One region of the Propioniciclava coleopterorum genome, then DNA from elsewhere that is predicted to be linked to it. Evidence: predicted binding sites of a transcription regulator. Region 1 holds the regulator's gene; the other holds the start of a gene.
The links. Region 1 encodes LexA, which represses DNA repair genes until DNA is damaged. Its sites were predicted from a motif close to TCGAACANNTGTTCGA; they were not measured.
Positions count from the first base shown of each region.

Region 2: G7070_RS12565 (DUF6504 family protein) is a predicted target of LexA. The motif match lies at 1,478-1,493, and genes of this name have one in related genera.

Region 1 covers NZ_CP049865.1:3,221,503-3,226,887, forward strand. Annotated here, with positions in the region: gene hflX (GTPase HflX) at 1-914, shown strand, start outside; gene G7070_RS15300 (DUF952 domain-containing protein) at 907-1,290, shown strand; gene G7070_RS15305 (ATP-dependent DNA helicase) at 1,391-3,316, shown strand; gene lexA (transcriptional repressor LexA) at 3,437-4,225, opposite strand; gene G7070_RS15315 (hypothetical protein) at 4,448-4,816, shown strand; gene nrdR (transcriptional regulator NrdR) at 5,067-5,385, shown strand, end outside.
Region 2 covers NZ_CP049865.1:2,633,082-2,638,466, reverse strand. Annotated here, with positions in the region: gene G7070_RS12575 (DNA polymerase III subunit alpha) at 1-566, opposite strand, end outside; gene G7070_RS12570 (SAV_6107 family HEPN domain-containing protein) at 559-1,170, opposite strand; gene G7070_RS12565 (DUF6504 family protein) at 1,170-1,454, opposite strand; gene G7070_RS12560 (hypothetical protein) at 1,736-1,909, shown strand; gene G7070_RS12555 (DUF2332 domain-containing protein) at 2,063-3,094, shown strand; gene G7070_RS12550 (OmpA family protein) at 3,135-3,605, opposite strand; gene G7070_RS12545 (hypothetical protein) at 3,673-4,281, opposite strand; gene G7070_RS12540 (NAD(+)/NADH kinase) at 4,389-5,273, opposite strand; gene G7070_RS12535 (SPFH domain-containing protein) at 5,270-5,385, opposite strand, start outside.

The DNA.
Region 1 (5,385 bases):
ACCTGCGGCAGCGGCTGCGCGGCTGGGGCGGCAACCTGTCCCGCCAGGCCGGTGGACGCGCGGCGGGCGGCGCCGGCATCGGCGGCCGCGGCCCCGGCGAGACCAAGATCGAGACCGATCGCCGGCGGATCCGGACGCGGATCGCGCAGCTGCGCAAGCGCCTGCGCGACCTGGACGGTGTCCGCGACACCAAGCGGGCCGAGCGACGCCGCAACCAGATCCCCTCGGTCGCGATCGTCGGCTACACCAACGCGGGCAAGAGCTCGCTTCTGAACCGGCTCACCGGCGCCGGCGTCCTGGTCGAGGACGCGCTGTTCGCGACGCTGGACCCCACCACCCGGCGCGCCGAGACCGCCGACGGGCGGGTCTACACGCTCACCGACACCGTCGGATTCGTGCGGCACCTGCCCCACGACCTCGTGGAGGCGTTCCGCTCGACGCTGGAGGAGTCCGCCGAGGCCGACCTGCTCGTGCACGTCGTGGACGCCAGCGACCCCGACCCCGCGGGCCAGATCACCGCGGTGCGCACCGTGCTGAACGAGATCGGCGCCGGCCACATCGCCGAGCTGATCGCGTTCAACAAGGTGGACCTGGTCGACGAGGCGGCCCTGCTGCCGCTGCGGACGCTCGCCCCCGACGCGCTGTTCGTCTCGGCCCGGCGCGGCGACGGCCTGGACGCCCTGCGCGCGGCGGTGGAAGCGCGGCTGCCGCGTCCGGCCGTCGAGGTGCGCGTCCTGATCCCGTACGCCCGCCACGAGCTGATGGACCGGATCCACAAGGCGGGCGAACTGCTGGCGTCGGAGCACACCGCCGACGGCACCCGGGTGCACGCCCGGGTGAACGAGGACCTGGCCGGCGAACTGGCGCCCTTCCTGGAGGCGTCGGCGCAGGCGGGAGGAGGAACGCATGGCTGAGTCGCTGCCGCTGTGGCACGTGTCGGAGCGGTCCCTGTGGGAGGAGGCGCTGGGCGCCGGCGTCTACCGCTGGTCCACCCGGGGCCGGACGCTGGGGGACGAGGGCTTCATCCACTTCTGCTACCCGTCGCAGCTGGAGTGGGTGGCGCGCCACTTCTACGACGGCGTCACCGAGCCCCTGGTGATCCTGGAGGTGAACCGCGACGCCCTGGGGGCGCCGATCCGGCTGGAGTCCGTGCTCGGGTCGGAGGAGCGGTTCCCGCACCTGTACGGGCCGCTGCCCACCCGCGCGGTCGCGTTCGTCCGGACGTTGGAGATCACCGCCGAGGCGATCACCATCGGCGATCCCGAGCACGTCGACCGCACCGGTGGCTGACGCGCAGGCCCCGCGCACGCAGGAGACCACGCGCACACAGCAGATCCTGAACGCCGCCGTCGCCGGGATCGCCGGCAGCGAGCGCCCCGGCCAGGACGCGATGGCGGCGGCCATCGATCGCGCCTTCGCCGACGGGGAGCACCTGCTCGTGCAGGCCGGCACCGGCACGGGCAAGTCGCTGGGCTACCTGGCGCCCTCGCTGGCCTACCTGCTGGAGCACCCCCGCGGCCGCGTCGTGATCGCGACCGCGACCCTGGCCCTGCAGGCCCAGCTGGCCGGCGCCGACATCCCGGCGGCGGTCAAGGCGGCCGAGAAGGTCGGGGGGCGCACGGTCACGCACGCCATCCTCAAGGGCCGCACCAACTACGCGTGCCTGCACCGCGTCATCGAGGGTGCCGGGGCCGAGCAGGACACGCTGCTGGGCGCCGCTGAGGTGGCCGAGGGACTCCGCAAGACCCGGGCGGACGCGTCCTCGGTGCTCGGCGCCGAGGTGGTCGCGCTGCGGGAATGGGCCCGCGACGAGCTGGACGCCGAGGGCGCCGGGGACCGCGACGACGCGCCGACGCACACCGCCGCGGCGTGGGCGCAGGTGTCGGTGCCGGTGCGTGAGTGCCTGGGCGCCCAGCAGTGCCCGTTCGGCGACGTGTGCTTCGTGGAGCGCTCCCGGGCCAAGGCCAGGGAGGCCGACCTCGTCGTCACCAACCACGCGTTGCTCGCCATCGACGCCATGCACGGCAACACGGTGCTGCCCGAGCACGACCGGCTCGTCATCGACGAGGCGCACGAGCTCACCGCCCGGGTGACGGGCGCGGCGTCGCACGAGCTCAGCCCGCAGCAGGTCGAGCGGGTGGCGCGACGCTGCCTGCCCTACCTCGACGACGACCTCGCGATCGAGTTCCTCGACCTCGGCGAGATCCTGACCGATGCCCTGGCCGACGCGCCGCTGGAGCGGATCACCGACCCCGAGTCGCCCATCGTCGCGACGCTGGCGCGGATCCGGGACGTGGCGCGCCGGGTGGTCAGCCAGGCCAACGGCGACGAGCCCGAGGCCAAGCAGGCCTCCGCGGCCGCCAAGGAGATCTTCGACGTCGCCGAGGCCATGGCGGCACTGAAGGACGGCGACGTCGTGTGGGTCAGCGAACGCGAGCGCTTCGGCCGGTGGCTGGTCGCCGCGCCCCTGGACGTGGCCTTCCTGCTGCGCGACCGCGTCCTGAGCCAGACCCCGACCGTGCTCACGTCGGCCACCCTGACCATCGGGGGCCAGTTCGAGGCGGCGGCGTCCTCGGTGGGGCTGAAGCGCGACGAGCGGGCCGACGCGGGCGCCGAACCGGACGACGACGCGCAGGCGTGGCGCGCCCTCGACGTCGGGTCGCCATTCGACTACCAGCGCCAGGGGATCCTCTACGTGGCGGACCGGTTGCCGCCGCCGCGCCGCGACGGCATCACCCCGGAGGCGCTGAAGGAACTCGCCGAGCTGGTCTGGGCGGCCGGCGGCCGCACGCTGGGGCTGTTCGCGTCCCAGCGCAACGCCGAGGCGGCTGCGCGGCACTGCCGGGCCGAACTGCCCGGGCAGACGATCCTGTGCCAGGGGGACGCCCAGCTCAGCGAGCTGACCCGACGCTTCATCCGCGAACCCGAGACCAGCCTGTTCGGGACGCTGTCGCTGTGGCAGGGCGTCGACGTCCCCGGCGAGACCTGCCGCCTGGTCGTGATCGACAAGATCCCCTTCCCGCGGCCCGACGACCCGCTCATGCAGGCGCGGCAGAACGCCGTGAGCAGGTCCGGGGGGAACGGCTTCATGTCGGTGGCGGCGGCGCACGCGGCGCTGCTGCTCGCCCAGGGCAGCGGCCGCCTGATCCGGCGCGTCACCGACCGCGGCGTCGTTGCGGTGCTGGACCCCCGTTTGAAGACCGCCCGCTACGGCGGGTTCCTGCGCTCGTCGCTGCCGCCGTTCTGGTCCACGACCGACCCGGAGGTGGCCGTCGCCGCGCTGCGTCGCCTGGGCCCCGAGGCGAAGGCGGGCTGAGCCAGGGGCGTCCGCGTCCTCCCGGGCGGCCAGGCTCACTCGTCGGCGCACGACGCGCACCCGCCCCGGCACAGCGCTGCCCGCGACCGGCGGCCGCGGGCAGCGTGGGTCGGGAACGGGTCAGACGCGCCGCAGGACGGCGGTCACCTTGCCGAGGATCGTGGCCTCGTTGCCGTCGATGGGGGAGTAGGCCTCGTTGTGCGGCAGCAGCCACACCTGCCCGGGCGTCCGCTTGAAGGTCTTGACGGTGGCCTCGCCGTCGATCATGGCCGCGACGATGTCGCCGTTGTTGGCGTCGGGCTGCTGCCGGACCACCACGTAGTCGCCGTCGCAGATGGCGGCGTCGATCATCGAGTCGCCGCGGACCTCCAGCAGGAACAGCTCGCCCTCGCCGACCAGGTCGCGCGGAAGCGGGAAGACCTCCTCGACCTGCTGCTCGGCCAGGATGGGGCCGCCGGCGGCGATCCGACCCAGCATGGGCACCTGGACCGCGCGCGAGACGTGCACGTCCTCGTCGTAGCCGGACGCCGCGGGCGCGGCCTGCGGGGCGGTGCGGACTCCCGGCCCCTGTGCGCCGGGCAGGTGGACGACCAGGGCGCGCGGCCGCTTGGGGTCGCGGGAGAGGAAGCCCTTGGCCTCCAGGGCCTTCAGTTGGTGCGCCACGCTGGAGGGCGACGCGAGGCCGACGGCCTCGCCCATCTCGCGGATGGTGGGCGGGTAGCCGCGCTCGGCCAGCGCGGTCTGGATCGTCTCCAGGATCAGGCGCTGGCGCAGCGTCAGCCCGTCGGCGTCGGCCGGCCCGTCGGGGAGGGCGTGCACCTCGCCCAGCCGCGCGAGGTCGTCCTCGCTCGGTCGGCCACGTCGATGCTGCCGGGGGATGCCGTTCTCGCCGCTGTCCTTGCTCGCCATGGCAGCAACCTAAGGCACGCGCGCCGGCTAATCAAACACCTGTTCGACCGTGTCGCCACCGAGCGGGCGGCGCCCCGCAAGAAATGTCGGAGGCGGCGTGCAGGGTGATTCCTGAGCCCGAACGGCCCGCCGAGAAGGCGCCGGGAGGGTTGCAATCGTAAGAGTGTTCGATAATACTGTTCGAACAGGCGTTCGATGGACGCCGGACGGAAGGAGTCAGTCATGACCGCACTGCTGCTGGATTACCCGACCACCGCTCGGGTGCGCGTCCGGCCGTCCCGCGAGCACGCGGGTGTCCCGGTCGCTCCCCACCGCACGGCGCCGCACCGCTCCACCGGGCCGACGCAGCGGCGCTGGTCGGTGGCGCAGGGGAGTTCCGCACGCCCCGCAGTCGCGCCGGCCGTCGCTTCGGGGCGGCTCTACTGGACGCCCCGCGGGCTCGCCGTGATGATCGCGCTGGTCGCGATCGTGGCGGTGACGATGGTCGCCACGATCGTGGGATCGTTCCTGGCCGTGAGTGACGCCCCGCTGGTGACCCCCGCCCCGCAGGCGGCCCTCGCTCAGCCCGCCGCCGCGGGACTGGTGGGTTGACGGCCCCACCGCTCCGGTCACCCCCTTAAGAGCCGCCCCGCGCCAGCGCGAGGGCGGCTCCGTCGCCTCCGCAACATCGCGGCGCGTCTGGGTTGATTGTGGTGACGGAACGGCCTAACCTCTACATCTAGTAGTTACAGCGGTGTTCTTAGTCCACAGGTAGTGGTTCTGGTCCACACGATGTACACCGATCATCCACAAGCGCATCCACAGGCGGGGTGTCGCGCGCGGTCGCGAGGAAGGGGGAGCCATGCACTGTCCATCATGCCGGTACAAGGACTCCCGCGTGCTCGACTCGCGCGTGGCCGAGGACGGCAGCTCCATCCGCCGGCGCCGCGAGTGCCGGTCCTGCGGCAAGCGGTTCACGACCCTGGAGCAGATGCAGCTCGTGGTCGTGAAGCGCTCCGGCGTCATCGAGCCGTTCTCCCGCGAGAAGGTCGTCAACGGGGTGCGCAAGGCCTGCAAGGGCCGTCCCGTCTCCGACGCCGACCTCGCCAAGCTCGGCCAGCAGGTCGAGGAGTCGCTGCGCAGCAGCGGCCAGGGTGAGATCGAGGCCGACGACGTCGGCC
Region 2 (5,385 bases), 590 kb from region 1:
CGCGCGGAGCCCGGCCCCGCGCCGGCCAGGTGGTGGTTCGTGACGCCGACGACGAGCTGGTCGCGCTCGAGCCGCTCCAACCAGGTGCCCAGCACCCGTTCGGCGCGGGGCTCGTCGCGGGCCGCGATCGCGGCGCCCAGGTCGGAGTCCGGGCCGAGCACGACGACGGTGTCGTCGCGGCGCTCCCCGATCAGGCCGCGGGTGGTGACCGGGGTGCCGCGCTCGCCGCGGGCGTGGGTGGCGGTGACGAGGCGGCACAGCGAGCCCCAGCCGCGCCGCGACTGCGCCAGCACCACCGCGCGGTGCGGCGGCGCGGGGTCGCGCGGCCCGCGCGGGCGCGCGCCGGCGTCCTCGACGGCCAGGTCGACCCCGACGACGGGCGCCACCCCGGCGACCATGCACGCCTTGGCGAACCGGACGGCGCCGTAGAGGCCGTCGCGGTCGGTGAGCCCGAGGGTGTCCATGTCATGGCCGGCCGCCGCGGCGACGAGCGCGCTGGGGTGGCTCGCGCCGTACTGCAGCGAGTAGCCCGACGCGACACGCAGGTGGACGAACGGGTCAGCCATGCGCCCCCACCCTCACCCCGGCCGCGCGGGCGAACGCGTGGGCGTCCCGGATCAGGTCGTCGGCCTCGCGGCTGGTGACGAGCCCGACCGCGCCCGCCTCGACGGCCCGGCGCTTGAGCGCCAACGCGTCGAAGTAGGCGGCCCACTCCCCCAGCTCGGGCGCGACGCGGGTCAGGGCCGCCCACGCGCCGGGCCGCCCGGACACGTCGGCGCGGCGCCGGGACAGCACCAGCGCGGCGACCTGCAGCGCGGCGGTGTGCGCGAGCAGGAACCGCCGCGCCGGCGTCGCCGCGGCCTCGGCGGCGGTCAGGGTGGCGTCGACGCTGGGCACGGCGGCCGGGGCCGGCGCGTCACGCGTCGCTGCGGCGGGGGGCGTGCCCACGCCCGGCTCGGCGCGGTCCCGCCCGGGTTCGGCGCGGCCCTCCCGCGCGGCCTCGGCGCGGTCCCGCCCTGGCTCGGCGCGGTCCTGCGCGGGGCCGGACTCGGGGCGCCCCGGCTCGGGACGCACGGTCTCGCCGCGGGGACGGCCCGCGCGGGGACGGTCGGCGCGCGGCCGGTCGGTGCGGGGCCGCTCGCCGCGGGCGGGACGGATCGGCTGGGACATCAGTCCATCACCGCCCGCAGGAACCACTCGTCGCCGGCGACCGGATGCGCCAGCTCGTAGACCCCCGGCACCATCGCCCGGTTCGGGGCGGCGAGCACCCGCCAGATCTCGGACTCGGCCAGCAGGTCGTCCCCGGGCGCCGACCACCAGTCGGCGGTCTCGCGCCAGGTGGTCTCGACGTCGAGCACCTTCCACAGCCGCCGCCGCCACAGGAACTCCACGGGCCCCAAAGCCCCGTCCACCTCGCCCGACCGCACCGCGATCGGCTCGTCGTAGCGCCGCATGACCACCCCGAAGGAACCACCATTCGAACGTCTGTTCGATGGGAGATTCACTATAAGCCGGGCCTCCGACACTGCGTCAAGACGGCCGCGACCCCCCTCGCCAGGGGCCGGTGCGCGGTCCCGGATGGGACGCCACCCTCCCGGGCGAGCGCCCTCCGAACGGCGGTCGGTGCGCGGCCACGGACACCCCATCCTTCGAGGGTTCCCCCGCCCCGTCCGCCGGGGTAGCCTCAGCGCAACCGGCGCCCCACCTCAGGGTGCCCACACCCCGAGGAGTCACCATGGGATGGTGGACCGACCTACGCCGACGCTTCAGCCGCCGCGCCTCGACGACGCCGCCCACGGCCGCGCCGCGGGAGGCTGATCGGCTCGAGGCCGACCTGGACGCCCGCCGCCACCAGGCCCAGCAGCGGGCACGCATGCATCAGGCCCAGGACTTCGGCTCGTACGGATGACCGGGCCGCGGCGCCCGGCTCGCGGGTGCACACGGGGGCGGCAGCCCCCGGCGGCGGGCCTGAACCCGGGCGGCCACCCCGCGGGTCGACGCGGCGTCCCGCCACGATCCGGGCACCCGACCGACGGCCCGCTCGCGCCGCGATAATCCCCCGATGAAGGATGCGCACGCGTTCGTCCGGACGCCGATCGACGAGCTCTACCAGTGGTTCGGCGCCGAGGCCGAGCCGACGTCGCCGACCTGGGGGCGGCTGTGCGCCTGGATCGCCGAAACCCCCGCGATCGCCGACCGGCTCGACGCGCTGCCCGGGCAGGCCCGCCAGCCGAACCGGTTCCTGGCGGCGATCCGCTACCTCGACGGCCCCACCGAGCCGGGCCCGGACTTCCTGGCCTGGGTCGAGCGGAACTGGCCGACGATCGAGGAGATCGTGCTGACCCGCAACACCCAGACCAACGAGCCCGGACGCTGCACGGTGCTCGCGCCGCTGCTGGCGTCCCTGCCGCAGCCGATCGCGCTGCTGGAGCTGGGCACCTCGGGCGGGCTGTGCCTGCTGGCCGACCGCTACCGGTACGCCTACACCGGCGCGGTCGAGCTGACCGCCGCCCCCGCGGCGGCCCCGGCGGACGCCCCGACGTTCCCCTGCGTGACGGACGATCCGCTGCCCGCCGATCCGGCCGGCCTGGTGATCGCCGCCCGGCACGGCCTGGACCGCAACCCGCTCGAGGTGGCCGACCCGGACGTCCGGCGCTGGCTGCGCGCGCTGGTGTGGCCGGGCGAGCAGGACCGGGAGGGGCGGCTGGCGGCCGCGCTGGACGCCGCGGCGTCCGACCCGGCGCCGACGACGCGTGCGGACCTGACGGAGGATCCGGCCGGGCTGCTGCGCCGCCACCTGGACGCGCTGCGGGCGCAGGCGCCGGACGCCACCCCCGTCGTGCTGCACTCGGCCGCGCTGGCCTACCTGGAGCGGGACGACCGGGACGCCGTGGTGGACGCGATCCGCGCCGGCGGCGCGCACTGGCTCTCCTTCGAGGGGCCCACCGTGATCACAGAACTGCGGCCGGCGGTGGACGCCCTCCCGCCGGGTCCGTACACCCCGCACTTCATCGTGGCCCTCGACGGCGTCGTGCGGGCGCGCGCCCAGTCGCACGGCCGCTGGGTGCACTGGCTCGACGCCGACGCCCGCTGAGGAGGCCTCGGGAGGCCCGCTCCGCGCCGCGGGACGCGCCTCATCCGCCGTAGGAGATCGTCACCCGCCGGTTCTTCTCGCGACCCTCGGGGTTGTCCTTGTCCGCGCTCTGGTTCGGGGCCACCGGCCGGCTCTCGCCGTGGCCGGCGACCTCCAGGGTCACATCCAGGCCGGAGGCGCGGATCGCCGCCGCGACGGTCTCGGCGCGCCGGCGCGACAGCTCGAGGTTGGAGGCGTCGTCCCCGATGGAGTCGGTGTGCCCGTCGACCTTCACCGTCGTCCCGGCCGGGATGCCGCGGACCAGCTCGCCGATCTTCGCGGTCGCCGTGGGGCTGAGCTCGGCCGAACCGAAGGCGAACAGCACGTCGGACTGCAGGCTGATCGTCGTGGCCCCCTGCTCGGTGCTGACCGTCTGGACGGGGGTGATGGCGCCCTCGAGCGGGGTGATGCCCTTCTCGAGCGGGGTGATGCTGTCGGCGCGCTGTTCGGCGGTCCACTCGTCACCGGTCAACGCGAGGGCCGGCGTCGTGCCCGCGGCCGCGATCCCGCGGCGAGCGCCGCGGCGAGGACGGCGCGCCTCACGACAGCTTCACCTGGGTGACCGGCGGCGCACCCTCGGTGATGATGGCGTCCATGGCCGTCACGTCGGCGGGCGGCCCCGCGAAGTAGGCGTACGCGTAGTGGGTCTGCCCGGGCGCGAACCTGACGGAGTCGGAGTCGGTGCGCGCGCTGGCCGTGCCGCCCTCCAGGACGGCGTGCTTGGTGAGGTTGACCTGGTCGATCAGGTAGGGACGCCACGGCAGGCCGCCCAGGTAGGCCCGCAGGGTCTGCGCGTCGGTCGAGGAGGACTCGACCTCGAACGAGTAGACGCCCAGCACGCTGGGGCCGACCCGCTTGAGCTGGTGCAGCGTGACGGTGAGGGTGTCCTCGGCCGAGTCGGTGCCCTGCGCCGGGATGGTCGCCGAGCCGATCGGGTCGCCGAGCTCGGTGAGGTCGATGCCGGCCTTCTTGGCGGACTCCTGCGCGACGCTGTCGGTCGGGGTCGCCGAGGCCGTCCCGGGCGCGGGCGGCGGTGTGTCGGAGGGACCCGCCGGCGCAGGGCCGCCGACGCAGCCGCTCAGCGTCGCGGCGGCGATCACCGCCGCCAGCAGGCCCGCGCCGCGCGCGTGCTTGGGTGTCGTGGTCATGTGTCCCCCGGTCGTTCAACGGTCGGTGGCGGCTCCGCGCCGCGCGGTCCCGGCCACACTAACCACGGCCACGGCGCCCTCACAACGTCGTTGTGCGGCGTGGCGCGCTAGCCGGCGACCAGCATGAGCCGCCGCCGCGCCACCCCGAGCCGGACGCGCTGACCCCAGGCGAGGGTGAGCCGGTCGGCCTCGATGCCGTCCCCGAAGGCGACCAGGCCGTCGGTCTCGACGACGATCTCCAGGGCGGCGTCAGGGCCGAGCAGCCCCTCGACGCGGTCGGTGCCGGTGGCCGGGGAGGGCCAGGCCTCGCGGACGAACCACGCCAGGGCGGCCTCGGTGGGGCCGGGCAGCCGCAGCGGCGTCCGGCGCGAGCGGGCCACGGACGCGCACCACCCGGTCGCGCCGGTCCCCGTCGAGACGATCAGCCCCGAGGACGCCTGCCGCTCGTCGCCCCCGTCGGCGCGCAGCGTCCAGCGCGCGGTCTGGTGGCTCGGGTGGCCGAGGTAGACCTCGTTGAGGGCGAGCAGCCGCTGCCCGTCGTCGGCCACGGCCTCGACCATGGTCAGCGGCGCCGTCCGGCCCGACTCCGCGAGCAGGCGCGCCACGTCGTCGGGCGCGTGCGGCACCAGGACGCCGGGGTTGCGCCCCGGCTCGGGGTCGACGCCGATGACGGGCTGGCCGTCGAGGTACTTGGCGACGTTGGCGACCAGGCCGTCCTGCCCGACCACCACGATGCGGTCCTCGGGGGCGAACAGGAAGCGGTCGAGGTCGGCGCGCTCGACGCGTCCCTGCCGCCAGTCGGCCGGGACGGAGGCGGCGACCCGGGCGATCGCCGCCTCCATCCGCTCGTGCCGGGTTTCCACCTCGGCCAGGTCGCGGCCGCGGGTGGCGAGGAAGAACGCCGCCTGGCCCCGGGTGCCGTGCCGGGCGAGCAGCTCGGCGAACTCGGTGCGGCGGTGCACGAGCACCGCCCGGGGCGGCAGGCCGGTCACGCCGCGTCCTTGGCGCCCACCCCGAGCCGGGCCAACACCGGGGCGAGCAGGTCCGGGGTGAGCACCAGGTTCTCGATGGCGGGCAGGTTGGCGGCCAGCTCCTTCAGCGCCA